Thalassobaculum sp. OXR-137: one gene and its partner. The protein of the gene in region 2 interacts with the protein of the main gene of each other region in a pairwise test. Links are inferred from orthologs where the notes say so. Each region holds a gene or a part of one and is shown on either strand. Other genes may lie near its edges. The genes, in order: lepA and T8K17_RS20300.

Region 1 (15,454 bases), 2.2 Mb from region 2 along the record:
GATCGCCGGCATGATCTTGCGCCCGCCCGACGCGCCCAGGCCGAAGGCGGCCTTGCCGTCGCGGGTGGCGAGCATCGGGCACATGTTGGACAGCGCCTTCTGACCCGGCGCCAGCGAGTTCGGCTGGCCGGGGCGCGGATCGAACCAGTTGATGCCGTTGTTCATCAGCACGCCGGTCTTCGGCAGCACCACCCGCGAGCCGAAGCGCGACAGCAGGGTGGTGGTCATCACCACCATGTTGCCCTCGGCGTCGAGCACGGAGAGGTGGGTGGTGCAGCTCCGGTCGCCCACGTCGCCGGCATGGCCCATGGTCGACAGACGGACCTTGTAGGACTCGATCAGCGCCTCGGCATGGGCCTTGTAGGCGGCGGCGTCGATCTTGCCGCTGAACTCCGGCAGGCGCGACAGAGCACCGGCGAAGGTCGGCCCGGCGGTATAGCCCGGCGCCAGATTGTACTCGGTGCCCTTGCGGGTGCGCTTGATCGGCTCCAGCAGTTTGGCCTCGTAGCTGGCCATATCCTCCGCCGTGATCCGCGAGCCGCCGGCCTGCAGGTCGGCGACCAGCGCCTTGGCGATCTCGCCGGTGTAGAAATCCTCCGGCCCGGCATCGCGCAGACGCTTCAGGGTGTCGGCGAAGTTGCCCATGGGCATGCCGCGGTTGGTGTGATCGGAGATCACCGGCGCCTCGCCGCCCGGCAGCCAGACCGAGGCCGAAGTCTCGTACTGCCGCAGCCAGGAGATTTCCGAGGCCACGTTCAGGGTGGTCCACCAGGTCAGCCGGTGGCCGCGCTCGGCCATGGTCACGGCCGGCGAGATCGCGTCGGCCCAGGACCAGGACCCGAACTCCGACAGCAGCTTGGCGTAGCCGGCGCAGGAACCCGGCAGGGCGATGGAGTGGTAGCCCTGGAGGTTGCGGTCCTCCACGACGGCCGGCCAGCCGAACATGTCCGGCGTGCCCTCGGTTTCGCTGACCAGCCCGTAATCGGCCGGGTCGAGCTTGCTGCCGGACTGCATGCCGAAATCGATGCAGCGGGTGGTACCGGACTTGGCGTCGTAGACGATGGCATAGCCGCCGCCGCCCAACCCGCTCATCCACGGCTCGGCCACGGTCAGCGCCAGCGCGGTCGCGACGGCCGCATCGGCGGCATTGCCGCCCGCCGCCAGCACGGCGGCGCCGACTTCGGAGGCCTGGACGTTCTGGGACGCCACGACGCCCTTGGTCCCGCGCACGGGCGGCTTGGACTGGGTCCAGGTCTCGATGGGTGAGGTTTCGGGAAGCGAGATCGCGGGCATGCCGCCCTCCTGATTGTGTGCGGGGTCCACCGTCGCATCCGCTGTCATGGGGGTGCTTGACCGTCGAAGCGGCGCTCAGCACATGGTAAGACGGCGGGCGGGACCGAAAGGAGCGGATACGGTATGGCGGTCGGGAATCTGTTGTCCAGCCTTCGCCTTGCATCGGGTGCCCGGTGGGGTCGATGGCGGGCCGAATGCCTCGTGCGGATCGGAACGGCGCTCGCGGCGGGCCCCTTGCTGATAGGCCTGCTGCTGCCCGAACCCGCCTTCGCCCAGGCACAGGCCCCCGCGCCCGGGGCCGCCGGGGCCAATCGGGGAGCGCCCAAGAACCCCGACTGCGCCAAGCTTCCCGGCGGCAATGCGCCGGTGCAGCGCATGGCCCGGCTTCAGGGCGGCATGTCGGTGCGCAACCTGGAACTGACCTATTTCGGCAAGCCGCTCTACGCCCTGTCGGATGCCGACATCGCCTATCTGAGCACCCTGTGGCCGGAATGCGGAACCTTCGAAGCGCCGGTGGCCGAGGAGATCGCCTCCAAGCTGCGCACCCTGATCAGCGACGCCAAGGGCGCACGGCAGGACTCTCTCGACTGGATCAAGTCGGTGGAGAACGACATCGCCAAGCTGGAGCCGAACGACCAGTCGATCCGCAAGATCCACGACCTCTGGCAGGACATGCTGAACCGGGAATACGAGATGCTGCCGGGCGACCTGCAGTATCTGGCCAAGAAGCTCTCCGAGAAGCGCGACGCGCTCTACACCGGCCAGCAGCAGCGCCAGCGTACCCTGGTCAACCCGTTCGACCCGGGCGCGCCGGACACAAGGAGCATCCGGGAGTAGGGGATCCGGCTTCTCCTCACACACTTCCCGACCCTGTGCCGGGACCCACCCGTCGGGCGCACAGCCGCTTGGGGCCCATCTCCGACCTTGAAGCCGCCCCACCGTGGGCCCCGGCACAAGGCCGGGGAGTTCACGGTGGGGGGAATTGGGTAGCGCCGGAGACTACGCCGCCCGCCGGTCCATCCAGTCGCGGAACTTGTACCAGGCGCCCACCGTCGGCAGGAACCAGGGCACGCCGGTGTAGAACGGTCGGGTCTCGAAGGGCAGGCCGTCGAAGGCGCTCGGCCGGTTGGTCTTGCCCAGGATCTTCAGCGCGGTGCGGTGGCCGAGATGGCTCATCATCACCACGCCGCTGCCGTTGCAGCCCATGGCGTAGTGCACCCCGTTCTCCACCCCCATATGCGGCACCCGGTCGAAGGTGAAGGCGACGTTGCCGTTCCAGGCATGGGTGATTTTCACCCCCGCGAGCTGCGGGAAGATGCCCAGCATGTACTGGTACAGCACCGGCGCGGTCTCCAGCGCGGTGCGGGCCTGGAAGCTCGCCCGGCCGCCGAAGACCACCCGCGTACCGTCCGGCGACGGGCGGAAGTAGTAGAGCACCCGCTTGGTGTCGGCGATCATCCGGCCGTCCGGGAACAGCTCGCTCACCCGCTCCTTGCCGAGCGGCTCGGTGGCGATGATGTAGCTGGCGATCGGGATCACCCGGCGGCGGTGCCAGGGGGTCGCCTTGCCGGTATAGCCGTTGGTGCCGAGCACGACCTCCTTCGCCCGCACCGGTCCGCGGGAGGTGCGCACGGTCAGATCGCCGGCCGTGCCGTCGATGCCTTCCACCCTTGTGTGGGCCGACAGATGGACGCCGGCGGCCCGGCAGGCCTGCCGCAGACCCTTGTGGTAGAGCGAGGGATGCACCCCGCCGGCCCGGTCCACGGTCATGCCGCCGTGATAGTACTGGGTGTTGACGTGATCGACCTGGCGCTCCCTGGACACCAGGGCGGCCCCCGCTTCGGCGTAGGTGTTCAGGTCGTCGGCCTTGGCTTTCATCGCCTTGAAAGCGGCGGGCGTATGGGCGCCGACGAAGCGGCCGGTGCGGGCGTAGAAGCAGTCGATGTTCTCGCGGCGGATCACCTCCTCCACGTGGTCGTAGCTGTCACGCGCCTCCGACAGCATGTCGTCGACCCGCTGACGGCCGAACTGCTTCTCGATATCGCCGCCTTTGCCGACATTCACGCCGCCGGACATCATGCCGCCGCTGCGGGTGCTCGCCCCCTCGCCGAAGCGCTCCGCCTCCAGGATCACCACCTTCACGCCGTTACGCGCCAGTTCCAGCGCCGCCGACATGCCGGTATAGCCGCTGCCGACGATGGCCACGTCGACCTGCTCCGGCGGCGGAGCGTCGCCCTCGTCGTCCGGCGGGGCGGCATCCCACCAGTAGGGATCGGTCTTGAATCCGTCGGCAAAGATATCCATCGGCGTCATCGCCATCTCCGGTGCCAGTTTTAACCGAGCTTAAGCGGTCCGTCGGGCGGCGAGAAGTTGACACTTTCGAGACCGGTTGCCATAAGGCGGAACCGTCTTTTGCGAACGTCTCGCAAATACCCTGACAGGCTTCGGGGTAAAGGACAGTTCCGCGCCACGGGAACCGCATGCCCTTTCGCGACCGCTTCTTTCTGGCCCCCGCGGTGATCTGCGCGCTGGTCGTCACGCCGATCCTGGCGGTGGCCCTGAACGGGCTGGCCCACACGGACCTGATCGACCACCTGGTCCATACGGTGCTGCCGACCTATGTCGCCAATACCGCGCTGCTGGCACTGGGCGTGACAATCGGCACCGGGGTGATCGGCGTCGGTACCGCCTGGCTGGTGACCATGTGCCGGTTCCCGGGCCGTCGGGTGCTGGAATGGGCGCTGGTGCTGCCGCTGGCCGCCCCGGCCTATGTGCTGGCCTACACCTACACCAACTTCCTGGAACATGCCGGACCCGTGCAGGAGTTGCTGCGCCAGACCTTCGACCTCGGGCCGCGGGCGTACTGGTTCCCGGAAGTCCGGTCGCTGGGCGGCGCCATCGTCATGCTGACGGCGACCATGTTCCCTTATGTCTACCTGCTGTCCCGCGCCGCCTTCATCGAGCAGTCGGTCTGCGTGCTCGAGGTCAGCCGGACCCTGGGCCAGTCGCCGGCCCGCGCCTTCCTGCGGGTTGCCCTGCCGCTGGCCCGGCCGGCCATCGTCGCCGGCGTCGCCCTGGCGCTGATGGAGACCCTGGCCGATTACGGAACCGTCTCCTATTTCGGCGTGCAGACCTTCACCACCGGCATCTACAGGGCGATCTTCTCCTTCGGCGACCGGGTGGCCGCCGCCCAGCTTGCCACCGGCCTGCTGGCCTTCGTCATTCTGGTGATCGCGCTGGAGCGGATCTCCCGTGGCCGCCGCCGGTTCGACCACACGACAAACACCCACCGGGCCCTGCCCGGCTTCCGGCTGACCGGCTGGAAGGCGGCCGGCGCGATCCTGGCCTGCGGCCTGCCGGTCTTCGTCGGCTTCCTGCTTCCGGCGATCCTGCTGATCCACATGACGGCGACCGGCGGTCACACGATGTTCGGCGCCCGCTACCTCACCCTGACGCTGAACAGCGTGACCCTGGCCGGGATCACCGCCCTGCTGGCGGTGCTGGTCTCGCTGCTGCTGGCCTATGCCAACCGGCTGTCGAAAGACAGGGCGACCCATATCCTCACCCGTCTCGCGGCGCTCGGCTATGCGGTGCCCGGTTCGGTCATCGCCATCGGTATCCTGATCCCGTTTTCCGTGGTCGACCGCAGCGTCGACGATGCGGCGCGCAGCCTGTTCGGCCTGTCCACCGGGCTGCTGGTGACCGGGACGATCGTGGCGCTGGTCTATGCCTATCTGGTGCGGTTCCTGGCGGTGTCGCTGCAAACGGCGGAAGCCGGGCTGACCAAGATCACCCCCAGCATGGACCAGGCCGCCCGGGTCCTCGGCCATGCGCCGCGGGCGACCCTGAAGCGGGTGCATTTCCCGATGCTGCGCAGCAGCCTGCTGACCGCCGGGCTGATCGTGTTCGTGGACGTGATGAAGGAACTGCCGGCGACGATGATCCTGCGGCCGTTCAATTTCGACACGCTGGCGGTTCAGGCACACAACCTGGCGGCCGACGAGCGGCTGACCCAGGCATCCACCCCGGCGCTGACCATCGTCGCGGTCGGGCTGCTGCCGGTGATCCTGCTCAGCCGGCAGATCGCCAAGTCGCGGGCGGGGCATCGGGGATAGCGGCCTCTCACCCCTCACCGTCATCCCGCCTCCCTGTCATCCCGGACCTGATCCGGGATCGGGTCGGGACCGTGCCCCAACGCCGGCAGCCGGGTCCCGGCCGGCCCCCGGATCAGGTCCGGGGTCCACCGGGATGACGGATTTGGGAGTTGTCGGCTACTCAGATGGACGCCCGGTCAGGCGTCCATCTTCAGGGCGGCGATGAAGGCGGATTGCGGGATTTCGACCTGGCCGAACTGCCGCATCTTCTTCTTGCCTTCCTTCTGCTTCTCCAGAAGCTTCTTCTTACGGGTGATGTCGCCGCCGTAGCATTTCGCGGTGACGTCCTTGCGCATCGCGCTGACGGTCTCGCGGGCGATGACCTTGCCGCCGATCGCCGCCTGGATGGCGATCTTGAAGAGCTGCCGGGGGATCAGTTCCTTCAGCCGCGCGCACATGGCCCGGCCGCGGGGATCCGCCTGGGAGCGGTGCACGATCATCGACAGGGCGTCCACCGGTTCGGCGTTCACCATGATCGACAGCTTCACCAGATCGCTCTCGGAGTAGCTGTCCATCTGGTAGTCGAAGCTGGCATAGCCGCGGCTGATCGATTTCAGGCGGTCGTAGAAGTCGAACACCACCTCGTTCAGCGGCAGGCGGTAGACCACCATCGCCCGGTTGCCGGCATAGGTCAGCTCGATCTGCTCGCCGCGCCGCTCGGTGCACAGCGCCAGGATCGGGCCGAGATAGTCGTCCGGCACGAAGATCGTCGCCTTGATCCACGGCTCTTCGATGTGATCGATCTTCATCACCTCCGGCATGTCGGCCGGATTGTGCAGCTCGATCATCGTGCGATCGGTCTTGTGGATCTTGTAGATCACGCTCGGCGCGGTGGTGATCAGGTCGAGGTCGAACTCGCGCTCCAGCCGCTCCTGGATGATTTCCAGATGCAGCAGGCCGAGGAATCCGCAGCGGAAGCCGAAGCCCAGCGCGGCGGAGGTCTCCGCCTCGAACTGGAAACTGGCGTCGTTCAGCCGGAGCTTCTCCAGGCTGTCGCGCAGATCCTCGAAATCGGCGGCGTCGACCGGATACATGCCGCAGAACACCACCGGCACGCTCGGCTTGAAGCCCGGCAGCGCCTTGGCGGTCGGCCGCTTCTCCTCGGTGATCGTGTCGCCGACATTGGTGTCGGCCACGGTCTTGATCGAGGCGTTGATGAAGCCGACCTCTCCCGGGCCCAGCTCGTCGACGGCGAGACCCTTGGGCGTCAGCACGCCGACCCGCTCGACCATGTGCAGGGCACCGGCCTGCATCATCTTGATGCGCTGGCCCTTCTTCAGGGCGCCGTCATGCACGCGCACCAGACAGGTGACGCCGAGATAGCTGTCGTACCAGCTGTCGACCAGCATCGCCTTCAGCGGCGCCTCGCGGTCGCCCTTGGGCGGCGGCAGGCGCTCGATGATCGCTTCCAGCAGCTCGTCCACGCCGAGGCCGGTCTTGGCCGAGATCATGATCGCGTTGGAGGCGTCCAGCCCGATCACGTCCTCGATCTGCTCCTTCACCCGGTCCGGCTCGGCGGCGGGGAGGTCGACCTTGTTCAGGACGGGGATGATCTCGTGATTGACCTCGATCGCCTGATAGACGTTGGCCAGCGTCTGCGCCTCCACCCCCTGGGCCGCGTCGACCACGAGGATCGAGCCCTCGCAGGCCGCGAGCGACCGGCTGACCTCATACGCGAAGTCGACGTGACCCGGCGTGTCGATCAGGTTCAGGGTGTAGCGCTTGCCGTCCTTGGCATCGTAGATCAGCCGGACCGTCTGCGCCTTGATGGTGATGCCGCGTTCCCGCTCGATATCCATCGAGTCGAGAACCTGCTGCTTCATCTCGCGATCGGTCAGGCCGCCACACATCTGAATCAGCCGATCGGCAAGCGTCGACTTGCCGTGGTCGATATGGGCGATGATCGCAAAGTTGCGGATATGGGAGAGATCACTCGTCATAGCGCGGGGTTATGCCCGAAATCGTGGGGGTTGGGTAGTGGCGTCACCATAGCAAAAATCGCTCTGTTTTGCGGCGCGGCAATAGCGTCACCGCCACGGCACGATTCAAGGCGATGTCGTCAGCCTCTTCACCCGGTCGGGTTGCGGGCCTAGCATGGCAAAAAAAGAGGAAACGCTGCCATGAACGTCCAGGCTTCCGCCTCGCACCTGCTGTCCGACGCCGAGGTCGCGCAGTATCACGACCAGGGCTTCGTCATCCCCAACTGGCGTCTGCCGCCGGCCACCCTGGACCGGATGCGCGCCGATTTCGAGGCGCTGAAGGCCGCGAATCCCGGCGTCGGCTCCGACAACATGATCTGTCCGCATATCCCCTCGGGCGGGGTGCAGGGGCTGAAGGGCTCCGGCGTGTGGCTGGACCATGCCCGCATCCCGGAGGTGCTGGACATGGTCGAGCAGCTCATCGGGCCGGACATCGCCCTGTGGGGCACCACGGTGTTCGGCAAGCCGCCGGGGACCGGCAAGCGGGTGCCGTGGCACCAGGACGGCGAGTACTGGCCGATCCGGCCGCTCGCCACCTGCTCCGCCTGGATCGCGCTGGACGACGCCACGCCGGAGAACGGGTGCCTGCGCGTCATTCCCGGCTCCCACAAGCAGCAGCGTCTGCGTGCACACGCCCAGGACGACAGCGACGAGCTGGCCCTGAACCAGGTCCTCTCGCCCGACGAATACGACGAGGCAGACGCGGTCGATTTCGTGCTGGAGGCCGGTCAGCTGTCCCTGCACGACGTCTATCTGGTGCACGGGTCCGAGCCGAACCGGTCGGACAAGCGCCGCGCCGGCTATGTCTGCCGATACATGCCCACCACCTCCCAATTCGACCGGGAGATCGGACGGGAGCTTCAGGCCAAGGGCAATCTGGTCGATTTCACCACCCGGCCGCTCTGGCTGCTGCGCGGCAAGGACGCCTGTGGCCGGAACGATTTCCGGGTCGGACACGGATAAGGGAGGAAACAAGATGAACGAGATGAGCACACCCGCCTCGTACGCGGACACCGTCCAGCAGCTTCGCGTCGATCTCGCCTGCGCCCTGCGCTGGGCTGCGCGCATGGGCCTGAACGAAGGGGTCGACAACCACTTCTCGGCCGCCGTGCCGGAGCCGGACGGCAGCATCAAGGGCGATAAGTTCCTGATCAACCCGTTCGGCTGGCACTGGTCGGAGATCACCGCCTCGTCCCTGGTCCTGTGCGACGTGGACGGCACGGTGCTGGAGGGCCGCGAGACGGTGGAAGCGACGGCCTTCTGCATCCACTCGCGCATCCACATCAACCACCCGAACGCCGCGGTGGTCCTGCACACCCACCAGCCCTACGCCACGGCGCTGACCCTGCTGGAAGGCGGGCGGCTGGAGATGGTGGAGCAGAACGCGCTGATGTTCGACGACCGCATCGCCTATGACGACGATTACGAAGGTCTGGCGCTGGCGACCGAGGAAGGCGACAGGATGGCCGCGCAGATGGACGGCAAGCCGATCCTGATGCTGGCCTCCCACGGCGTCATGGTCAGCGGGCCGACCGTCGCCGACGCCTTCAACGACCTGTACTACCTGGAGCGCGCCTGCATGTTTCAGGTGCACGCCAAGTCGACCGGCGGCACCCTCCGGAAGATCGGCGACAATGTCAGGGCCCGGGTGATGGGTCAGATGGAGACCGAGCGCAAGGCGGTGGCGGATCGCCACTTCACAGCGCTGCGCCGGATGCTGGACCGCGAGGAGCCCGGCTACAGGGCGTAAGATCGCCCCGTAGCCGGAGGGGGTCAGTTCATCGCGCTGATCTTGCCGACGAAGGCGGACGACTGCTCGGTCAGCGACTTGATGTCGGCCATCAGTCCGTCGGCGGCGCTGGTCACGGAGGCGGCGGCATCCGAGGTGCGGTCGGCGGTGTTCTGGACGTCCTCGGCAAGCCGGGAGACTTCCTGGGTGCCCTGGGTCGCCTGGGCGACGTTCTGGGTGATCTCGCCCGTCGCCGCGTTCTGCTGCTCGACGGCGCCGGCGATGGCCTGGGCCATCTCCTCCATCCGGCCGATGGTCTCGGAGATCGAGGCGACGATCTCGCAGCTCTGGCCGGAGGCCTGCTGGATGCGGTCGACCAGGGAGGTGATCTCCACCGTCGCGTCGCCGGTCTGCTTGGCAAGGCTCTTCACTTCGCCGGCGACCACCGCGAAGCCCTTGCCGGCATCCCCCGCCCGCGCCGCTTCGATCGTCGCGTTCAGCGCCAGCAGATTGGTCTGGTCGGCGATGTCGCGGATCAGGCTCAGGACATTGGAAATCTCGGTGGTGACGGTGGCGAGATCGCCGACGGTTGTCAATGCCGCCCGTAATTTCCCCAGAAGCGCCGAAGTAAATTTCCCCAGTTTCGCCGGTCAGGTTGTCGCGGTGATGTGGTCGTTTTTGGGCGGCCGTCCCCTTGGCCGTCGTAGCGGTGCTGGGGTCGGCGGTGTGATGGTAGCCTTGGAGCGGACGTGCTCGGGCATGAGGTCGGCGTGCTGGCGCAACCGGTAGCTGGAGCCTTCGATCTGGATGACCAGAGCATGATGCAGCAGGCGGTCGAGGAGTGCGGTGGCGACGACCGGGTCTCCGAACACCTCGCCCCATTCGGCAAAGCCGCGGTTGGAGGTCAGGACCATCGCACCACGCTCGTATCGGGCGTTGACCAGCTGGAAGAACAGGTTGCCACCCCCAGGAACGACGGGCAGGTAGCCGATCTCGTCAACGATCAGCAGAGCCGGTCGACAGAAGAAGCGTATGCGTTCCGTCAGCCGTCCCTCGCGCTCGGCGCGGGCGAGTTGCCCGAGCAGGTCGGCGAGTGTGCAAAAGTAGACACTGCGCCCTGCCTTCACCGCCTCGACGCCGAGGGCGATGGCCAGATGGCTCTTGCCGGTGCCGGGCGGGCCGAGGAAGTGGACGACCTCGCAGCGACCGATAAAGCCGAGTTGTGCGAGGGTGAGGATACGATCGCGGTCGAGCGACGGCTGGAAGGAGAAGTCGAACCCTGAGAGCGTCTTGATGGTCGCCAGTCGGCCCATGCGCAGGGCCGTCTTGATGCGGCTGTTCTCGCGCAGGGTCAGTTCCTCGGCGAGCAGCATGTCGATGGCCTCCAGAGCACCGATCTCCCCGTGCTCGAGGCGGCGCACGACCTGATCGAGGGCTTCCAGGGCGCGTGGCATTTTCAGACCGACCAGATCGTGGCGGATCCGCTCCAGGGTCGACGGGGTCAGATCACCTGGAGCGCTCATGACCGGCACTCCCGGGCAAGACGGCGAGCGACAGCGTCGTAGAACTCCAGGGAGCGCTGAGCGACCACGTCGCCGGTTCGGCTGACGACCACATCTCCGTCGGCTCCACGTCTTCGTCCTGTGGAGCCCCCTCCTTTTCGGTGTCCAGGAGCCACCCGGCGCTGGTGGCGGCCTTCCAGGACCGGATGGGTCGCGATCAACGTGCCGTCCTCGAAGATCCTGATCTCCTGGGCGAGCGTGTGCACCTCGACCGTGCGCCGCCGGGTGGCATCCGGAACGCTGTAGAAGTTGCCACCGACGCTTACCATCCCTTCCCGGGAGATCCGTCGCTCCAGACGTAGTACGGAGCGGAACGGCGCCAGAGGCAGAACCAGCAGGTGCGGCTTCTCCTCGGCGAACGCCTCGTTCACGACCCGCCGGGTTGTGGCATGCACCCTGGGATTGGCGACACTGTCCAGCCAGCGCCGCAGCTGCTCGTTCAGATCGTCCAGGTTGCGGAACGAACGGGCCAAGAAGAAGTCCTCGCGGATGTATCGGAACGGCCGCTCGACCTTGCCCTTGGTCTTGGCCCGGTAGGGCTGGCACGCGCGCGGGTGGAAGCCATAGTGGCGGGCCAGATCCACAAGGGCCCTGTTGTAGACGATGCCGCGCGGCTCCCCGTCAGCAGCTTCGCCGATCACCGCCGTCTTCATGCGGTCGTAGAGAAGCTCGCGTGGCACGCCGCCGATCGCGTCGAAGGCGGCGACGTGGCAGCGCAGCACTGTCGCTAGGTCCTGATGGGCGACGAACCGTGCCCAGATCAGGCGGCTATGCCCCAGGACCAGCGAGAACAGCCACACGATCCGCGGCTGTTCCGGCTCATCGGTGAACACCACCTGGAACTGAGCAAAGTCGACCTGTCCTTGCTGACCGGGAGGTGTCTCGAAGCGGATCTCATAACCCGGTGTCGGCGCGGGACGGATATCACGCAGATAATCCGTCACCGCCGTATAGCCGCCGCTATAGCCGAGGTCCCGCAATTCTCGCAGCAGCCGGGCGCCGGTCAGGCCAGGCCACGTCATCACGCGTTCGCGCAGATAGGGGGTGTACGGATCCAGCAGACGTGACCGTGGCCTGCGTGGGCCATAGCTCGGTGGCTCCAGGCCGCGCTCGATGTAGCGACGAACGGTCTTGCGGTCGAACCCGCTCTCCCGTGCGATCGCCGATATAGACAGCCCCTGCCGATGCAGTTCCAAGATCATGAGCATCTCTCCCAGTTTGATCACCGCCGAACTCCTCTCGCCGACCGAGAGGAGCATCGGCAACTCGCCGCCGCCGGTCATCCGGGGCGCGCCCCGGATGACCGGCGACACGCCAACTGGGGAATTTTCAAACGGCGGTTCTGGGGAGATTCACTCCGGTATCAACAGACGGTGTCGGTCGCGTTCGAGGCCAGTTCCGACGCGCCGCGCATTTCCCTTACGGCACCGTTCGCCTGCTGGGAGATTTCGGCGATGGTGGCGCTCATCTCCTCCATGGCACTGGAGATCGTCTGAACGTTGACGCTCATGTCGGAGGCGCGGGAGACGGCCATCGACGATGCGTTGCGGGTGGCATCGGCCTCTCCGGTCAGTCCGGCCGCAGTCCGGCCCATGGCCTCCGCCGCCGAGGACAGCGACTGGGTGAGCTTGCCGATGGAGTCGTCGAACTGGGTGGAGAGCTGGGACAGCCGCTTGCGGTGATCCCGCTCCTTGGCCTCCAGATACACGCCGATCACCAGGTTGATGTCCAGCAGGATCACCTTGTCCAAAGCCGCGACCAGGTTGCCCGCGCGCTCCCCGGCCGCCTTCATGGAGAAGCCGGTCAGGGAATGGGTGATCGCCAGTCGGTGGAGTTCCGCCGTGATACGGGTATACCCGTCGATGTACCAGGAGGTCTCCAGGCCGAGCGTGTTGTGAACCTCGCCGATCCGCTGAACCGAGTCGAAATAGTCCTGGTTGTCGCCGGCGGTGAACATGCGCTTCCAATGCGACGCCTGGGCCGTGGCGGCATGCTTCTGCCGAGCGGCGGAGTCGAACATGGCCGACAGATGGGGAATGCCGCCGAGCTTTTCGTAGAAGCGGGTGAGAATTCCCGGAAGGTGCTGTTCGACCACAGGAAAGAACTCTGCCAGGAGCTTTCTCTCACCAGATGACAGCTCGATAAAGTCAACATGGGCCCGTAGATCAGCGCTCATAGCTTCCCCCATGATCCAAAGCGGTGGTTCCGACGTAGGAGATAATTGGGGGTTACTGATTAAAATACCTTTAATGTTATAATTAATTGCTTGTTAACCATGCTCTCTAGTATCGGATCCGAGAAGTCATCGCGAAAACTCGAGAAATTATCTTTTGTGATAGGGACTTACATCTTTGACCGCGTGTAATTCGTGAGCGTTTCTCCCGCGGAGAAGGGCCAACCGGCGCCTGGAGCAGCCGGTTCTTGCCACTTGCTTCAACGACACATGTTAAGGCGCACCGGGAAATTTTTCGCAAATTCCGTATGACGCCCCGTAGCGCAAGGAGACCGGCCCCCGCTCAACCGGCCGCGCGGTGCCCCAGGAACGCGACCTGCAACCCGGCCACGTCGATCTTGCCCATACCCATCAACGCCTCCATTACGCGGCCCGCCGCCTCGGGGTCTGCGGCATGCATCAGCCGGGGCAGCGCCTTCGGCACGATCTGCCAGTGGATCCCGAACCTATCGACGATCCAGCCACACTGGCCGCCCTCCCCGCCATCCGCCGACAGCGCGGCCCAGAGCCGGTCGGTCTCGGCCTGATCCTCGGTCAGGACGGAGATCGACACCGCATGGGACGGCGTGGTCGCCGGACAGCCGTTCATCGTCATGTAAGGCGTGCCGCCGAGGGTGAACTCGACCACCAGCGGCGGCCCGTTGGGATCGGGCCGATAGACCTGCTCGATCCGGCTGTCCGGCAGCAGGGAGATGTAGAACTCCGCAGCCTCCAACGCGCCTTCGGGCAGAAACAGGCAGGTGCGCGCCTTGGAGGTGAACAGCAGGTCGGCACCGATCGGCACGGGCAGCGATGCGGCCAGCGCCTCGAGCTGGTCGGCTGCCGCGTTCCAGCCCGCCTCGAATCCCATCTCCAGATGCTGCTGCACAGTCTCGACCGAGGAATGGCGGGCGCCCCAGATCATGCGCGTCCGGCCTCCCTCCGCTTCCTCCAGGGTCAGAAAGCCCGTCATGAAATGTTTGCCCGAGGGCACGAAGCCTTCGGTATAGGCGTCGGTGAAGGTGAGATGGCGGCCCGGTTCGACCTTCAGGAACGAGCCCACATTGTCGAACCGCTCGCCGTCCGGTCCTTCCATCACCGTGTTGAACCGGCCGCCCGGGTACAGATCCATCTCGGCGGCGGTGACCTGCCAGGGCTTGGGGCAATACCACTGCATCATCAGGTCCGGCTCGCTCCAGCAACGCCAGACGGCCGAGCGGGGGGCGTCGAGGACGCGGTCGATGACGAGGGTGAGGTCGTCGGGCTTCTGAACAGGCACGGTCATGTCCTCGGTTCCTTGTTCCCGGAGGCTCCGAACAGGAGCGTGATGTAGCGATAGAGGTGGTCGACCTGCTCGACAGCGACGCCGCCGCCGCCGCCGGCCTTGGCCAGGATGAAGGCGCCCTGGAGCACCGCCTGGGTATGCAGGGCGAGGCTTGCGGCGGTCCAATCGGTCCCGGCGACACCCCGGTCGGCCATCGCCGCGGCGATATCGCTCTCCAGGGTGCGGGCGTGAGAGAAGATGCTGCGTCCGCAGGCGGCCGCGATGTCGGGATGAGCGTCGTAGGCTTCCTGCACCATCGTGCCGACAAGGCAGGTGAACTCGCTGACCTCGCCGGCGATCAGCGCCCGGCGGAACCGGAGGTAGCCGAGGACCCGGTCCAGCGGATCCGCATGGTCATGATAGGCGGCGGAGGCGAACAGGTCGCCGGTCACCTCGGACCAGTGCTCGGCCGCGGCGACCGCCAGCCCGTCCTTGCTCTTGAAGTGATGGAAGAAGGCGCCCTTCGTTACGCCGGCCTCGGCGCAGAGTTCGTCGACGCTCGTGGCCGAATAGCCCTTGGCGCGGATCACCGACAGGGCGGCGTCGAGCAGCTTGTCGCGGGCACTCGGCGTTCCGGCGGTGGGCCTGGGCATGCGCGTCTCCTTCGTTGCAATGAAACATACCGACTGGTTGGTATGTTTGTAAAGTGGCAAGAAAGAGCCGGCGATGTGCGAGACACCGCCGGCTTGAGGGAGCCGGGAGGAACCGGCCGTCAGAACACAGGGAGCGGAAGGGTCAACTCATGCGGTCCCAGAAGCGCAGCGCGCCGCAGGTCTCGATGAAGCCGGCCGCGTCGGCCTTGCCGGACAGGACGACCATGCCGTCGTCGCGATCGGTGACCCCCGCCGCGTCCAGCAGATCGGCCGCCTCCTCGCTCATCGCGATGTATTTCGCGTGGGCATAGGCGTCGGCCGCGAAGCTCTTGGCCGGGTGCATGGACTTCAGGCGATCGACGCCGTCCTTCGACACGATGATCGCCACCGCGTCGTAGAGGACGGAGGGGCCGCCGTCGATCTTCTGCTGGGCCTCCAGCGTCTTGCCGTCCGACAGCTTGACGCCATAGACCTGCGGGGCCACGACCTCGACCATGCCGCCGGCCTTCTTCGCGGCGTCCATGAGCCCGTTGACCAGGCCGGCGTCGGCGCCGTCGGTCACCAGCAGCCCCAGCTTGCGGCCCTCGAACCGGCCGGGGCCGTTCTTC
Region 2 (15,537 bases):
CTACGACCAGCCGCTGCAGGCGATCAACCACGCCCGCTCCGCCCAGGTGAATTTCGCCGTGCTGCGCCGCGCCGATGCGGACACCGATCAGGATACCCGCTGGGACGACCTGCTCTCCGACCTTGCGGTGGTGCAGGAGCGCTCCAGCGACGCGGCCGTCCCCGGCCTGCTGGACCAGATCCGTTCGGAACTGGCTGGGTGGCGGGCCGATCCGGCACCGGAAGCGGCGGAAAAGATCGCGGAGGACCTGGAGATCCTCGTGGAGGTGGCTGCCTCCGGCGGATTCAAGTTCTGGCTCGAGGCCGAACGGCTCATCGAACAGACCAAGCTGTGGACCATGGGCGTCGTCGGCGGCGTGCTGGTGCTTGCCGTGGCGATCGCCTTCCTGCTCGCCCGCACCATCGTGCGCCCGCTCGGCCGCATGGAGGACGCCATGACCCGGCTGGCCGCCGGCGAGGGCGAAGTGGCGGTCCCCGATCTCGGCCGCGGCGACGAGATCGGCGCCATGGCCTCCGCGCTGGCGGTGTTCAAAACCGCGATGGCGGAGGTGCGGGAGGCCAAGGACCGGGCCGAGGACGCCACGCGGGCCAAGTCCGAGTTCCTCGCCATCATGTCCCACGAGATCCGCACCCCGATGAACGGGGTGATCGGCATGACCCGGCTGCTGATGGACAGCGACCTCGATCCGGCCGCCCGCGACACCGCCCGAACGGTGCTGGATTCGGGCGAGAGCCTGATGACGATCCTCAACGACATCCTCGACCATTCGAAGCTGGAGGCCGGCCGCCTCGATCTGGAGGCGGTGGATTTCGACCTGCATCGGGTGATTCGGGGGGCGGTATCGCTCATGCAGGGTCGCGCCTCGGAACGCGGGCTCACCCTGTCGGCGGAGATTTCCGAGGATGTGCCGCGATATCTGGTCGGCGATCCGGGCCGTCTGCGCCAGGTGCTGCTCAATCTTGTGGGCAATGCGGTGAAGTTCACCGAAAGCGGCTCGGTCCGGCTGGTCGCGGGGCGCGGGGAGGGCGGGCGCGTCGTGCTGTCGGTGATCGATACCGGCATCGGCATGGATTCCGAGACCCAGGGGCGATTGTTCCGCGACTTCGCCCAGGCCGACGCCTCGGTCGCCCGCAAATTCGGCGGCACCGGCCTCGGCCTGTCCATCGCCAAACGGATCGTCGGCCGCATGGGCGGCAGCCTGACGGTGACCAGCGCCGTGGGCGAGGGCTCCATCTTCCGGGTCGAGATCGACCTGCCGGAAGGCGTGGCGGTGGACGAGGCGGCGGCGGAAGCGCCGATTGCGCTGCGCCGGCTCACTGTCCTGGTGGCCGAGGACAATGTCGTGAACCAACAGGTGGCGCGGGGACTGCTCGGTCGCGACGGGCACAGCGTGACCATCGTGGAAACCGGCCTGGCGGCGGTGGAGGCCGTGCGCGACGGCAGGTTCGACGTGGTGCTGATGGACCTGCACATGCCGCAGATGGGAGGATTGGAGGCCACGCGGGCGATCCGGGCGCTGGCGGGTCCTGCGGCGGCCGTGCCGATCGTCGCGGCGACCGCCGGGGCGATGGATCACGAGATCCGCGCCTGCCTGGAGGCCGGCATGAACGCCGCCGTGCCCAAGCCGATCGACCCGCGCGTCCTGACCCGCACTCTGGCTGCCGTGACCGGCGGAGCGGAGGCGTCGGAGGAGGGAGACGACCTCTTCGATAGTTTCGGCGAGGAAGAGGACGAAGACGATGCCGCCGCTGTTCTGGAGCGCGGCGATGCCCCTTTCGAGCCGATCCTGATCGACCGGCTGGCCGATCAGCTCGGCCCCGATTTCGCCGGGGAAATGGCGCGGGATTTCGACGGAACCGCCCTGGACGCGCTGGCGGCAATCGCCGCCGCACGAGCCGCAGGAGACCGCGCCGCCTGGGCAGATGCCGCACACAAGCTCAAGAGCGGGGCCGGGGCGATCGGTCTGCGCGCGGTGTGGCGCCTCGCGGAAGGGATTGAACGGGACGCCGAGGCGGGCGATACCGGCAGTGCGGGTGCGGCGAGCGATCGTCTGCCATCGCTGATCGCGGAAGGACAGGCGCTGCTGGCCGGCCATCTGCGCCACGTCTCGGTCACCGAAGACGCTTAGCAAGGACGGATAGAACCGCATGACGGAGTTGGGACGCGATTTTTCGGGCCTGCGGGTCCTCCTCGCCGAGGACGAGGAGATGGCCAGCAAGCTTGCCCGCGGCGCGCTGCGCCTCGCCGGCATCACCGATATCGTCTACTGCCGCGACGGCGCCGAGGCGGTGAAGGCGCTGGACAGCCAGCGCGGTACCTTCCAGCTCGTGATCTCCGACTGGAACATGCCGACCATCTCCGGCATCGAGCTGCTGCGCTACGTCCGCATGTATCACCAGCCCCTGAAGTTCATCATGCTGACCGGCCGCAAGCAGACCGATGCGGTGCTGCAGGCCCGGGAACTCGATGTCGATGCCTATGTCGTCAAACCCTTCTCCCCCGAGGCGCTGAAGAAGAAGGTCGAGCTGCTGTTCCGGATGTAGCTGCCGGCTGGAGCGCCTGGGCGGCTTGTGGATACCATCGCGGTCTGTCTGTAATGAAATCGCCATGAAGCGCACAAAGTGCGCTTGACGTGCGCACCGTGTGCGCGCACGCTTTTCCTCATGTGGCACTTGGCAATGATCGTGGTGTGTTCGCTCAACGGTGACGTCTGCGCCTATCGGACGAACGTGGCCACGCTGGAAAACAAAGAAGCCTGCGAGCGGCTGGGCTATCTGGTCGGAGGCGGTGCGCTCGAGCGCTCCTACGGCTCGTTCACACTCGGCGAGGTCACCGTCAAATGCGAGCGGATCGAGGAGGTGGCGGCCGTTACGCCGGCCCCTCGTCGGGCGCCGAACTGACGGCGGATCGCCGGTCCAGCCCCGGCAGCGCGCCGGCCAGCAGATCGTCGGTGAAAACCGCGAGAAGCTGCGCGCGGTTCGACACGCCGGCCTTGGCGTAGACCCGGGTGAGCTGGGCGCGCACGGTCCCGGCCGCCGATCCGCGCAGATCGGCGATCTCCGCGACGTCGAACCCCTTCAACGCGAACAGCGCCACGTCGGATTCGGCCGGGGTCAACCGCCAGCGCTCGAAATAGCCGGCGATCAGCTCCCCGAAGGCACCGGAGGCGACGGAAACCGCCGCTTCGGCCCGGCGCGAGCGCTCCAGCGTCCGGCGCATCTCCAGCCCGGTGAAGATGACGCCCAGGCCCAGCGCCGCCGAGACTGCCGCCTCGAACACCGTGTGCAGGTCCGGGCCGTCCAGCAGCAGGTCGCCGGCCACGTCGGCGACGAAGAACACCGTGCACAGCGTCTGCAGCACCAGCAGGCCGGCGAGCACCAGGGCCCGCCGCCCCGGGGCGGACTTCAAGACCGCCGGGCGGTCCGGCGGTCGTTGATGCATCTCTTCGGCTGGCGTCACTCGGCGCTCCGGCGGGTCGACTGGCCGCGTATCATGCCACGAACCAAGTTCCGGCCGGAAAGCCGCTGTTCCACCGCCACGCCGGCGACGTGCAGGGCGGCCAGGATCAGCAGCAGGTTGGCGGCGATCTCGTGGGTCTCCTCGACGATCTCCTCCAACTCGTTCTCCTCCCCGTCCTCGTGGCTGTCGATCTGGACGGAGACCTCCTGCCGGTGCTCGGTCGGGAAAGGCTCGGTTTCCAGGATCACGCCGGTCGCGGCAGTCACGGTCAGCATGCCCCAGAGTGCATAGACCATGACGCTGCCCGCCGGATTATGCGAGCGGTGGGTCTTGTGGTGGCCGGTGAAGACGTTGGTCAGGTGATCGACCGCGCCGGAGATGCTGAACGGGAAGGAGGAGAAGCGCGCCTCCACCGGTCCGATGAATCCCCAGAGCAGGCGCAGAACCAGCATGGCCAGCGCGCCATAGCCGATCCAGATATGCAGGGTCGATCCGCCCTCGTCGATCAGGCCGTTGATGACGATGGCGGCGGCCACGGTCCAATGGGTGATGCGGACGATCGGGTCCCAGACGGGACCCGATGCCGCGATGGGTTCGGCGGCGGCCATCAGTCGTCGAGCTCGATGGCGGTTACGGCACCGGTGGTCTCGTCCACCTTGATCTCGTAGCGCTTGCCGTCGCGGGTCGCCTTGATCTCGATGCGGCCGTGCTCGCGCTCCTGCTTCTGCACGGTGTAGCCCGCCTTGGTGAGGGCGGCGGCGGCCGCTTCCGGTGTCGTGCCCAGGACGGTGCCGGGGGTCAGGTCGGAGGCGAGGCCGGCGGTGGTGATGACGGCGGCGAAGAGGGCGGCCAGAAGGGCGGTTCGGATCATCGGTTTTCTCCAGCTTGGGTACGGGCAGACACGCCTTGTGTCGGTCCCGCCAAGCTGTCCTTCCGAACGCCGCTCCGCCATCGCACCGGCGCGTAAAGGCGCCCGCGTAAGCGCGCGCTTACGCGCCGGCAGCGCGGGTTTCGGTCAGACCGGGCGGTCGCCGAACACCGTGGTGCGGTGCATGTAGCGGTCGCCGACGCCGTCGTAATCTGCCACGGCGTAGTGCATGGTCGAGCGGTTGTCCCAGACCAACAGGTCGCCCTTGCGCCACTGGTGGCGGTAGACGAATTCCGGCCGGGTGCAGTGCTTGTAGAGGTAGTCGAGGATCGGCTGGCTCTCCTCCACCGACATGCCCTCGATATGGGTCACCACGCCGGCATTGAGAAACAGGCACTTGCGGCCGGTCTCGGGGTGGGTGCGGACCAGCGGGTGGCTGAGCGCCGGGGTGGCCTGCAGGTGACTGTCGGTGACGGTCTCGTTCTTGAAGCTGCCGGACTTGGCCTTCTCGAAATCGTGCACGCAGCGCAGGCCCTCGATCATCTTCTGGAAGGTCGGGGACAGCTCGTCCCAGGCCTTGGTCATCGCCGCGAACTGGGTGTCGCCGCCATATTCCGGCACCTCGATGCCGTAGAGCAGCGAGCACTTGGCGGCGCGCTCCTTGTGGCTGTTGTCGGAATGCCAGTAGGTGCCGGCGCGCTGCCGGCCGAGCTTCTGGCCGTCCTTGACCTTGTTGGAGACCCGGTAGATCTCCGGATGGCCCGGCAGCAGGTAGGGCTCCACCGTCTGGCCCTTCAGCGGGTCCAGCTCGCCGAAGCGCTGCGAGAAGGCGATCTGGTCCTCCGGTTCGAGCTCCTGGTCGCGCAGGACCAGCAGCCCGCCGCTGTCGAGCCAGGCCTGATACAGCTCGCCGAACGCATTGTCGCCCAGGTCGCGCGTGACCTGAATGCCGCTGATCTCCGTCCCGATCACCGGGTTCAGGCGCCGCAAAGACAGGGTCATGACAATTCTCCCTTTTCCTCGATAGGATCGCGCATCCCCTTACTCCGGAGACGCTTTATGACTTCCCGCATCCTCTACTTCGTGCCCGCCGACGACAAGCTGCGGTCTTTGATCGAGGGCGAGAAACCCGAGGGTTTCACCGTAGATTACCTCGACAGCGACGACCCGGCGGAGCTGGCGGCGAAGCTGGCGGAGGCGGAGGTCATCATGGTCGGCGCCCGGCGTCTGACCGAGGCGGACGTGGCCGCCGCGCCGAAGCTGCGTCTCGTGCTGCACCAGGGGGTGGGGTACCACGACACGGTGGCGACCAAGGCGATCCGCGACCGGCAGATCCCGCTGGCGATCACACCCGGCGGCACGCCCGAGGGCGTGGCCGAGCACGCGCTGATGATGATGCTGGCGACCGGCCGTCGGCTCGCGTTCCAGGACAGCGAGCTGCGGGCCGGGCGTTGGCATTCCAACACCTTCCGGGCGGAGGCTCGGGGTCTCGGCGGCTCGCGGGTGGGCATCGTCGGCCTCGGCCGGATCGGCAAGCAGGTGGCCAAGCGCCTGGTCCCGTTCGACTGCGACGTGGTCTATCACGACCTGCTGGACATGGACCCGGCGGTGGAGCACGACCTGCGGGTCACCCGGGTGAGCTTCGAGGAGCTGATCTCCACCAGCGACTTCATCACGCTGCACCTGCCGCTGACCGAGCTGTCCCATCACATGATCGACAAGCCGCAATTCGCGGCGATGAAGCCGGGGGCGATCCTGATCAACTGCGCCCGCGGTCCGGTGGTGGCCGAGCCGGCCCTGCTGGAGGCGCTGGAAAGCGGGCATCTGGGCGGCGCGGGCCTCGACGTATTCGAGATCGAGCCGGTGGTTGGGCCGTCGCCCTTCGCCAAGTTCCGCAACGTGGTCCTCACCCCGCACAACGCGCCGGGCACCCAGGACATCATGCGCCGCAAATTCCGCGAGATGTTCGCCAACGCCGTCCGCTTCGCCGGCGGCGACAGCCTGGAGAACAAGATCGAGTTGTGAGGTTCCTCCTTACCTAGCTCTAGCCGACTTCCTGGACGGCCGGCCGGCAGGCCGGTTGATCCAGGATTCTGGTGCAAGGGTTCGGGACACGATCCTGGATCGCTGGCGCGTCCAGGAAGTCGGAGAGAGAGAGGGGAGGATGGAAGGAGAACGAGGGAGATACCGCCCTAAATCCAGCCCCGCCATTTCAGCAGACCGATGCCGGCGAGGAAGCTGCCGCCCATCAGCAGCAGCACCAGCAGGAACGCATAGGGCGTGTCCGCCCCCGGGATGCCGGCCACGTTCATGCCGAGCAGGCCGGTGATGAAGCTCAGCGGCACGAACAACGCGGCCAGGATGGTGATCAGGTAGGTGTGGCGCGCCTGGGTGGCCGCCGTCTCCGCCGCCAGATCGTCGCGCAGCAGGGCGGCCTGGCTCTCGATCTCTCGCAGATGCTCGATCTGGCGCACGAACTCGTTCTCGCAATCGGCGATGGCTGCCAGATCTTCCGGCGTCGTCCAGCCCTGGGCGATGTGGCCGAGCCGGCTCAGCGCCTCGCGCTGGGGCGTCATGAACCGGCCGAGCGGCAGCAGGTCCCGGCGCAGGGCGGCGAGGTCGTCCTCGCGGTTTGGTCCGGTCGCCGTATCGATCGCCTCCAGCCGGTTGTCCAGTTCGATGATCCTCGCGTCGAACCGGTTCGACAGGCCCTCGATCAGGTCGGTGACGAAGGCGGCCGGGGAGGGCGGCGCGGTCCCCGCCGCGCAGCGGTTCACCAGATCCTCCAACGCGCGGAAGCGGAACTTGCGGCAGGTCACGACCTTGCGCTCCGACACGCTCATGCGCAGGGCGATCAGCGGGTGATCGCCGACCTCCTCGTTCAGGTTCACGCCGCGCAGCACCATCAGGGTGCGGCCGCCCACGTTCCAGGCGCGCGGCCGGGTCTCCTCCACCAGCAAGGCCTCGATCGCCGCGTCGGGCAGGCCGAGGGTGGTCAGTATCTCGGCCACATCGGCCTCGGTGCGCAGCAGGTTCACCCAGCGCCAGGCCCCCTCGGGCACTGGCCGGGCGAGGTCGTCGGCACCCAGGGGAGTGGCGCGGCCGTCGGGCGTGATATCGTAGGCGCGCAGCAGGGCGGTCATGGGCGACGCTCAGGCGGTCATCGGCTGGTCGAGCGCTTCCACCAGCGCGTCCAGCGCCGCCTCGGTGAACCGCCACATGTTCGCCTCGCGATCCCGGCTGGCGGTCTCGAGGGTGAAGACCCGGGTCACCGGGCCGGAAAGCGCGATGCAGGTATGGCCGGCGGCATCGCCATAGCGGTTGCCCTGCGGCCCGGCCGCCCCGGTCTCCGCCAGGCCCCAGGTGGTCTCCATCCGCCGCCGCATGGTCTCGGCCAGCAAAGCGGCATAGGGCTCGGAGGAGGAGCGCATGCCCGGATGCTGCTTGAACTCGATATCGGTGAACATTTCGCGGGCCTTGTGGGTGTAGATCACCCCGCCGGCGACGAAATAGGTCGAGGCTCCCGGTACCGCCAGCAGGCAGGAGGAGATCAGTCCGCCGCTGGAGGACTCGGCCACGGCGATGGTCTCGCCCCGTGCCCGCAGCAGCCGGCCCGCCGTCTCGCCAAGCCTGCCCAACTCGCCCATCCTGTCCTCCCGTTGCGTCTGGAATCGCGCTATCTCTATGATCAGGCAATGCTACCCGCGCGGCAGGAATATGGCGACGGGCAAGCGCAGGGAGGATGCGATGAGCTCCAGCGGCGACCCGGCAGCAGCGCGGATGCGGGCCTTCGACTCCGCCGAGGGCGTGGTGGAGGAACTGGACCGGCTCTATCGCGCCGAGACCGAGCGGCTGCAGGCGGCGTTCCACAGCTTCGAGGCCGGCACCATGCAGGGCCGGGTGCGGGCCACCTATCCCATGGTGCGCCTGACGGTGACCGACGACGACGTCGGCCCGCTCTCCACCGGCGCCTTCGGCTTCGCCGACGAGGCCGGGGTCTACGAGGGGACCTTCACCCGCATCGACCTGTTCAAGACACACCTGACCAAGCAGGTCGGCGCCATCCTGGAAAACCACCGCCGGCCGCTGGAGGTCGGGCTGTCCGATCTGCCGATCCCGCTGCCCTTCGCCTTTCCCGACGGCATGAAGGTCGGCGACGGCTTCGACGGGGCGGCGATGTCCCGGCTGAAGCGGCATTTCGACATGCCGTCCCTGCGGGTGATGGACGACTGCATCGTCAACGGAGAGGTCGATCACACGCCGAGCGGGGCGCTGCCCCTGGCGCTGTTCACCGCCCCGCGGGTCGACTACTCGCTGCACCGCCTGCGGCACTATTGCGGCACCTCGGCGGAGCATTTCCAGAACTACGTCCTGTTCACCAACTACCAAGTCTATATCGACGGCTTCATCCAGCGGGCCGAGGAGCTGGTGCAGCAGAAGGGCAGCGGCTACACCGCCTTCGTGGAGCCGGGCGACCGGGTGCTCCGGCCGGACGGCACGGCTCTGGGGGCGCCCGCCTCCCGCGCGCCGCAGATGCCGGCCTACCATCTGGTGCGCGACGGGCATCAGGGCATCACCATGGTCAATATCGGCGTCGGCCCGTCCAACGCGAAGACGATCACCGACCATGTGGCCGTGCTGCGCCCCAACGTCTGGCTGATGCTGGGCCACTGCGCGGGGCTGCGGAACATGCAGCGGCTGGGCGACTACGTGCTGGCCCATGCCTATCACCGCGACGATCACGTGCTCGACGCCGACCTGCCGGTGTGGGTCCCGATCCCGGCCCTGGCCGAGGTGCAGCTCGCCCTGGAACAGGCGGTGGCCGACATCACCGGGCTCGACGCGATCGGGGTGAAGCGGATCATGCGCACCGGCACAGTCGCCTCCACTGACAACCGGAACTGGGAACTGCGCGACCAGCGCGAGCCGGACCGCGCGCTCAGCCTGTCGCGGGCGATCGCCCTGGACATGGAGAGTGCGACGGTGGCGGCCAACGGCTTCCGCATGCGGGTGCCCTACGGGACGCTGCTCTGCGTGTCGGACAAGCCGCTGCATGGCGAGCTGAAGCTCCCGGGCATGGCAGACGACTTCTACCGCCGCCAGGTGGCCCAGCACCTGGACATCGGCTTCCGCGCCATGGAGATCCTGCGCGGGTTGCCGCCGGAGAAACTGCACTCCCGCAAGCTGCGGAGCTTCAACGAGGTGCCGCTGCAGTAGGGCGCGTTCCCATAAGCGTCCACACGCCCGTCATCCCGGACAGCCCCGGGTCGAGCCCGGGGTTGTCCGGGATGACGGGTAGGGTGGGGCTGGGAGCGGCTTGATCCTGACTTGCGTCAGGACATCATCCAGCCGCCGGCCACGTCCAGCACCTGGCCGGTCACGAAATGCCCGGCCTCCGAGGTCAGGTACAGCGCCGCCGACGCCACGTCCTCCGGCTGCCCCAGCCGGCGCATCGGGGTGTCCAGCCGCGCCGCCTCGTTCACCGCCGGATCGACCCCGCGCATCAGCGGGGTCTCGATCCGGCCCGGCGCCAGGGCGTTCACGTTGATGTTCGACGGCCCGAGCTCGCCGGCGAGCTGTTTGGTCATGCCGATCAGCCCGGCCTTGCTCGCCGGGTAGTGCACGCCGACGAAGGTCAGATGCCGCTTGGCCGAGACCGAGGACTGGTTGACGATCGAGCCCCAGCCGCGCGCCACCATGCCCGGCCCGAAGGCCCGGACCCCGTGGAACGCGCCGGTCAGGTTCACCGACAGCACATGGGCCCATTCCGCCGGGTCCATCTCCAGGGTCGGCGCCGGCTTGCCCGCGTGCTTGGGCGAGATGCCGGCATTGTTGACCAGGATCTCCGCCACGCCGAGCCCGGCTTCCACCTCGCGCGCGGCGGCCTCCACATCCTCCCAGCGGGCGACGTCGCAGGTCACGGCCATGGCCTTGTGGCCCGCGCCGGCGAGGGCGCCCGCCGTTTCCTCCGCCGCGTTGCCGTTGGCGTCGAGCACGGCGACCAGGGCGCCGGCGGCGGCCAGCGCCTCGGCGATCGCCCGGCCGATGCCGGAGCCGCCGCCGGTGACGACGGCCACCCGGCCGATGTGGGTTTGAGGGGCGGTCTGGGGAGCGTCGGTCATGCGGGGGCCCTCACTGCTCTTCCGGCGCGTCGAGGGCGCGGATCGCCGCGCGCACGTCGTCGGGGATCGCCACCTTTTCGCCGGTGGCGTTGATCATCAGCACCAGCAGCGCCTCGCAGGTGCAGGCACAGCCGTCCTTGCCCCAGGCGGCATACTCCATGACGAAGGAGGTGCGGCGCATCGACTTCACCCTGGCGGTGACGAAGACCGGGTCGTGATAGGCCAGCGGCTTCAGGTAGCGGGTGGTGAGGGTCATCATCACCGGCCCAGGCTTGTCGACCGCGTGGCGCGGGATGCCGATCGATTCCAGATACAGGTTCCGCGCCGCCTCGAACCACAGCAGAAACGCCGTGTGGTTGGCATGGGCGAAGGCGTCCACGTCGGACCATTCCACCAGCCGGGCCATGCCGGACTGCCAGTCCTCGGGAATGCCGTAGGCCGCGCGGTCGGCGTCGAAGATCGTCAGCCGGCGGCGCACGGCCGCCGGCGAGGTGTCCAGGGCGTCGTCCATCGCTGCGTCAGCCGCCGAAGTCGTCGGTGGCGGCCTGCTTGTGCTTCAGCAGGGCCATCAGGCGCCGGTCGCGCCAAACCTGACGGCTGCCGAGATCGTCCGCACCCAGCAGCTTGCGCCGCTCGCTCTCCATCCGCTTCACCGTGTCCGCGTCCCAGACCCGGACTTCGGCCTGTTCGGCCTGCAGCCGCTCGTAGAACGGACCGTAGCGTCCGCAGTAGTCGGCGATGCCGCCTGGGGCGTTCAGGTCGATGGTCTCGAACGGACCCATGAAGGACCAGCGCAGGCCGAGCCCGTCCTTCACCGTCTTGTCCAGGTCGTCGGTGGAGATCACCCCGTCGGCCACAAGCTTGAAGGCCTCGGCCAGGAGGGCGCCCTGCAGGCGGTTGAGGACGAAGCCCTCCACCTCCTTGTTCACCGCCACCGGCACCATGCCGACGGAGTCCATGACCTGGCGGGCGCGCTGGATCACGGCGGGATCGGTCCAGGGGGCGGGGCAGAGCTCGACCAGCGGGACGAGATAGGGCGGGTTTACCGGATGGGCGACCAGGCAGCGCAGCCGGCCGGGCAGGGCCTCGGTGTATTTCGACGCGGTGATCGAGGAGGAGGATGAGGCGAGGATCGCGTCCGGCTCGGCATAGCGGTCGGCCTCCTCGAACAGCCCCTCTTTGGCCTCCACGGTCTCGGCGATGCATTCCTGCATCCAGCGCGCGCCGTCCAGCGCGTCGCCGAGCGTGTCGACCGCGGTGACCCGGGCCGCCACGTTCGCGGCACTGTCGATCAGGCCCTGGGCTTCCAGGTCGTCCAGATTGGCGCGCAGCAGCGGCAGCGAGGCGGCAAGCGCCTCGGGGTTGCCGTCCCATAGGCGCACGGAATGGCCGGCGCGGGCGAAGACGATGGCCCAGGCCCGGCCGATCAGGCCGGCCCCGGCAACCGCGAAGGTCTCGGGCATGACGTTCCCTCAGATGCGTTTCTTCGTGATGGTGGCGCGCAGTCTAGCCGCCGGGCCACCGCACCGGGAAGGTCCGTCGACCGGTGCCGCAAAACAAAACGGGCGCCGCAAGGGCGCCCGGATTGATCGGTTGGGAGAGGGGCCTCGGGAGGCCTGGCAGGACTACTCCTTGAGCAGCTCCGGCAGGGCGTCCAGCAGGGCGTCGCGGTCCGACTTCGCCACGTAGTCCGCGAAGCCGACCTGATGGCCGCGCTCCAGGTCCTGTTCGGACGTCCGGGACGACAGGGCGACGACCGGCGTGTCGGCCCAGGCGGTCTCCTTCAGCTTCTCGGCGAAGGTGAAGCCGTCCATGTCCGGCATCTCGATGTCGGTGACGATCAGGTCGAAATTCGCTCCAGCCTCGCACAGGTCGAGGGCCTTCTGCGCGCTGTCGACCGGCACGACCTTGTAGCCGGAGGTGGCGAGCAGCGGGGTCATCAGGTTGCGGAAGAACGCGCTGTCGTCGACCAGCAGCAGACGGCGCTTGCTGGTGTTCTCCTTGCCCTGGCGCGAGCGGCGGAACCAGTCGCCGAAGGCCTCGGTCAGGTAGAACCCGGCATCGACGATGTCGGTCGCCTTGTCCTTGATGATCGCCGAACCCATCATGCCGGCGCCGTCCGGGGCGATGGTGACGTCGATCCGGTCCTCGACCACGTCGAGGATCTCGTCGACCACCAGGCCCATCGACTTGCCGTCGTCGGTGAAGACGAGGGCGGGGCGCTGGCCTTCGCGGGCCAGGGCAGCGGCACCCTTGCAGATGACCAGCGGCATCAGCGAGCCGCGGTACTGCACGAGCGGCCGGCCTTCGGAATGCTCCACCGTCTTCAGGTCGAGCATCTCGATGCGGGCGACCAGCGAGAGCGGGACCGCCTTCGGACCGTCGTCGCCGGACTTGAACAGCAGCAGGGTCTGCTCTTCCAGGGACATGTCGAACTCGTCGCTGCCGTCGTAATCGGCCTGATCCGGGACGATGACCTCGCCGGTCTCCTGGGCGATGCCGTTGGGATCGAGGATCATGATCACAGAGCCGTCGCCGAGGATGGTGTTACCGGAGAATACGGTCAGGTCGCGGAGGACCGGGGCGACCGGCTTGACCACGATTTCCTCGGTGTCGAACACCTTGTCGACCAGCAGGCCGAAGGAATAGGTGCCGACCTGCATGACGACCACGAAGGTCTCTGCCGTGGTGTCCGCGGTGTCCTTGCCTTCGTCCAGGCGCAGCAGGTCCCGCAGGGAGACCAGCGGCAGCAGGCGGTCGCGCAGACGCATGACCCGGGTGCCCTGCACCGTCTCGATGCGGTTCGGACCGTCGGTCGTGGTCTTGACCAGTTCCAGCACGGAGAGCTGCGGGATGGCGAAGCGCTCGCTGGAGGAGGCGACGACCAGGGCCGAGACGATGGCCAGCGTCAGCGGGATCTTGATCTTGAAGACCGAGCCCTTGCCCACCTGGCTGGTGAGGTCGACGGTGCCGCCGATCTTCTCGATGTTGGTCTTCACCACGTCCATGCCGACGCCGCGGCCGGACACGCTGGTGATCTTCTCCGCGGTGGAGAAGCCCGCCTTGAAGATCAGCTGCAGGATCTGCTGATCCGACATGTTGGCCGCGTCGGCCGAGCCGACCACGTTCTTCTCGATCGCCTTGGCGCGGATCTTCTCCGGGTCGATTCCCTTACCGTCGTCGGCGATCTCGATGATGATGTGACCGCCCTCGTGATAGGCGTTCAGGCGGATATGGCCGGTCTCCGACTTGCCGAAGGCGAGGCGGGTGGCCGGGTCCTCGACGCCGTGATCGGCGGAGTTGCGCACCATGTGGGTGAGCGGGTCCTTGATCATCTCAAGGACCTGGCGGTCGAGCTCGGTGTCCGCGCCCTGCATGACCAGCTCGATCTTCTTGTTCAGTTCGTGCGCCAGGTCGCGCACGATCCGCGGCAGCTTCGACCAGGCATTGCCGATTGGCTGCATGCGCGTCTTCATGACGCCTTCCTGCAGCTCGGAGGTCACCTGGCTCAGGCGCTGCAGCGGAACGCTGAAGCCTTCGATCTCGCGGCCGTTGCTGCGGGCGATCTGCAGGAGCTGGTTGCGCGTCAGCACAAGCTCGGAAACCATGGTCATCAGGTTCTCGAGCAGATCCACGTTCACGCGGATGTTCTGCGAGGCGGCCTTGCTCTCGGCGATCGGCATCGCCTCGGCGGTGGCGGAAGAGGTCTCCGGAGCCTTTTCGGCGATGGCCGGGACCGACGGCGGGGCGGCCGGCAGCTCGGGCTCGAACTCGGCGGCCGCCGGGGTCTCCTCGGGGCCGGGCGCTTCCATGAAGGCGCGCTCCAGTTCGTCCAGGGGAACTTCGCCCGGCCGGGTGCCGATCACGTCCCCACCGGGGATCGGGGCGTCGAGATCCGCGTCGGCCAGGGTCTCCATGGTAGCGTCGGCGGCGGCCTCGGGGTCATTGGCCACGGCGGCGGCCGGCGCGGCAGGGGCGGCCGGCGCGGCAGTGGGAGTGCGGCCCTCGGCCAGCTCGTTCAGCTGCTCGATCAGGTCCTCGTCGCTGCCTTCCGGCTCCTGCTCGGTCTGCTCGATATGGGCCAGGATGCTCTTGATCCGGTCGAGCGACGCCAGGATGACGGTGACCGAGGTCGGGGTGACCTCCAGCTCCTTGTCCCGGTACTTGCCGAGCACGTTCTCCGCCGCGTGGGCGACGGTCTCGAGTCGCGGCAGGCCGATGAAGCCGCAGGTTCCCTTGATCGTGTGCACGATCCGGAAAATGCTGGCGATCAGACCCGCGTCGTTCGGGTTCTGCTCCAGCTTGACGATTTCAACGTCGAGTTCGGCGAGTCCTTCCGCCGTCTCGGTGAGGAATTCGCTCAGCAGCTCATCCATGTCTTCTGACCCCTGTCGTGGCACGCAAACGCATTACCTGTTTGACACTAGAGTTCAAAGAAAAGGTTAACGCAGGACCACCCGGCGACCTAGATTTGAGATATCCTGTTTTCTTTGTCATATGATTGAAGGCTGGGAAGAGACGGGAGCCGTCGGGGAGGGACGATGGAGGGATTTCGGTGGACTGTGTCCGGTTGCCTTGGAAGGCCGAGGGCGTCTCCGCGGGGAGGCTGCGCGGATGAGTGACTGGGGCCGCGTCGACAACACGGTCAAGCCGATTGCCGAGGCCCGGTCACCCCTGATCCGACAGCTCTACGACTATTGGCATGGCAAATGCTGCGGGCGGTCCATGCCGGCACGCGCCGATATCGATCCGCTCGATATCCCGATCCTTCTGCCGTACCTGATTCTGGTCGACGTCCTGCCCCCGGACGGCCGGCTGAAGGTCAGGCTGATGGGGACGTGGATCGTCAATATGTTCGGCCACGACTACACCGGCCGGTTCCTGGACGAGGTCGATCTGGGCGAGGCCCGGGGCGAGATCCTTCGGGAATACGCCGAGGCCGCCGCGCTCGCGCGCCCGGTGTGTTCCGATCACTGGTACCGCAGCCTGGGCGACCAGCTCTACGACATCGAGCGGCTGATCCTCCCGCTGTCGACGGACGGAACGACCGTGTCGATGCTGCTCATCATCCTCGAGTTCACGGAGCGG

What was found.
Region 1: the proteins of T8K17_RS20300 (region 2) and lepA interact in binary tests that used the Escherichia coli proteins (3 or more experiments, as listed by UniProt). The link is inferred for Thalassobaculum sp. OXR-137 from one-to-one orthologs.

The regions. Positions count from the first base shown.
Region 1 is NZ_CP139715.1:2,111,916-2,127,369, reverse strand. Bases 4,987-7,881 are described here. They hold lepA (translation elongation factor 4), read right to left. Parts: upstream 7,388-7,881; coding sequence 5,585-7,387; downstream 4,987-5,584. Other genes in these bases: T8K17_RS09935 (phytanoyl-CoA dioxygenase family protein), read left to right, coding at 7,568-7,881; T8K17_RS09945 (iron ABC transporter permease), read left to right, coding at 4,987-5,408. Also shown: T8K17_RS09960 (gamma-glutamyltransferase), read right to left, coding at 1-1,293; T8K17_RS09955 (hypothetical protein), read left to right, coding at 1,528-2,130; T8K17_RS09950 (NAD(P)/FAD-dependent oxidoreductase), read right to left, coding at 2,293-3,606; more of T8K17_RS09945, read left to right, coding at 3,774-4,986; more of T8K17_RS09935, read left to right, coding at 7,882-8,389; T8K17_RS09930 (aldolase), read left to right, coding at 8,403-9,176; T8K17_RS09925 (methyl-accepting chemotaxis protein), read right to left, coding at 9,200-9,751; IS21-like element helper ATPase IstB, read right to left, coding at 9,806-10,678; istA (IS21 family transposase), read right to left, coding at 10,675-11,943; T8K17_RS09910 (protoglobin domain-containing protein), read right to left, coding at 12,081-12,893; T8K17_RS09905 (VOC family protein), read right to left, coding at 13,234-14,214; T8K17_RS09900 (TetR/AcrR family transcriptional regulator), read right to left, coding at 14,211-14,846; T8K17_RS09895 (catalase), read right to left, coding at 14,989-15,454. UniProt on the Escherichia coli protein: Required for accurate and efficient protein synthesis under certain stress conditions. May act as a fidelity factor of the translation reaction, by catalyzing a one-codon backward translocation of tRNAs on improperly translocated ribosomes.
Region 2 is NZ_CP139715.1:4,351,184-4,366,720, reverse strand. Bases 5,496-8,473 are described here. They hold T8K17_RS20300 (CorA family divalent cation transporter), read right to left. Parts: upstream 7,471-8,473; coding sequence 6,520-7,470; downstream 5,496-6,519. Other genes in these bases: T8K17_RS20290 (AMP nucleosidase), read left to right, coding at 8,075-8,473; T8K17_RS20295 (CinA family protein), read right to left, coding at 7,480-7,974; T8K17_RS20305 (2-hydroxyacid dehydrogenase), read left to right, coding at 5,496-6,352. In the rest of the region: T8K17_RS20340 (ATP-binding protein), read left to right, coding at 1-2,128; T8K17_RS20335 (response regulator), read left to right, coding at 2,148-2,543; T8K17_RS20330 (hypothetical protein), read left to right, coding at 2,679-2,900; T8K17_RS20325 (helix-turn-helix transcriptional regulator), read right to left, coding at 2,869-3,459; T8K17_RS20320 (cytochrome b/b6 domain-containing protein), read right to left, coding at 3,456-4,067; T8K17_RS20315 (PepSY domain-containing protein), read right to left, coding at 4,067-4,330; T8K17_RS20310 (TauD/TfdA dioxygenase family protein), read right to left, coding at 4,475-5,329; more of T8K17_RS20305, read left to right, coding at 5,387-5,495; more of T8K17_RS20290, read left to right, coding at 8,474-9,544; T8K17_RS20285 (SDR family NAD(P)-dependent oxidoreductase), read right to left, coding at 9,661-10,449; T8K17_RS20280 (thioesterase family protein), read right to left, coding at 10,460-10,960; T8K17_RS20275 (3-hydroxyacyl-CoA dehydrogenase), read right to left, coding at 10,968-11,912; T8K17_RS20270 (chemotaxis protein CheW), read right to left, coding at 12,075-14,825; T8K17_RS20265 (PAS domain-containing protein), read left to right, coding at 15,064-15,537. UniProt on the Escherichia coli protein: Zinc transporter. Acts as a Zn(2+):proton symporter, which likely mediates zinc ion uptake. Purified ZntB reconstituted in liposomes also binds and transports Cd(2+), Ni(2+) and Co(2+).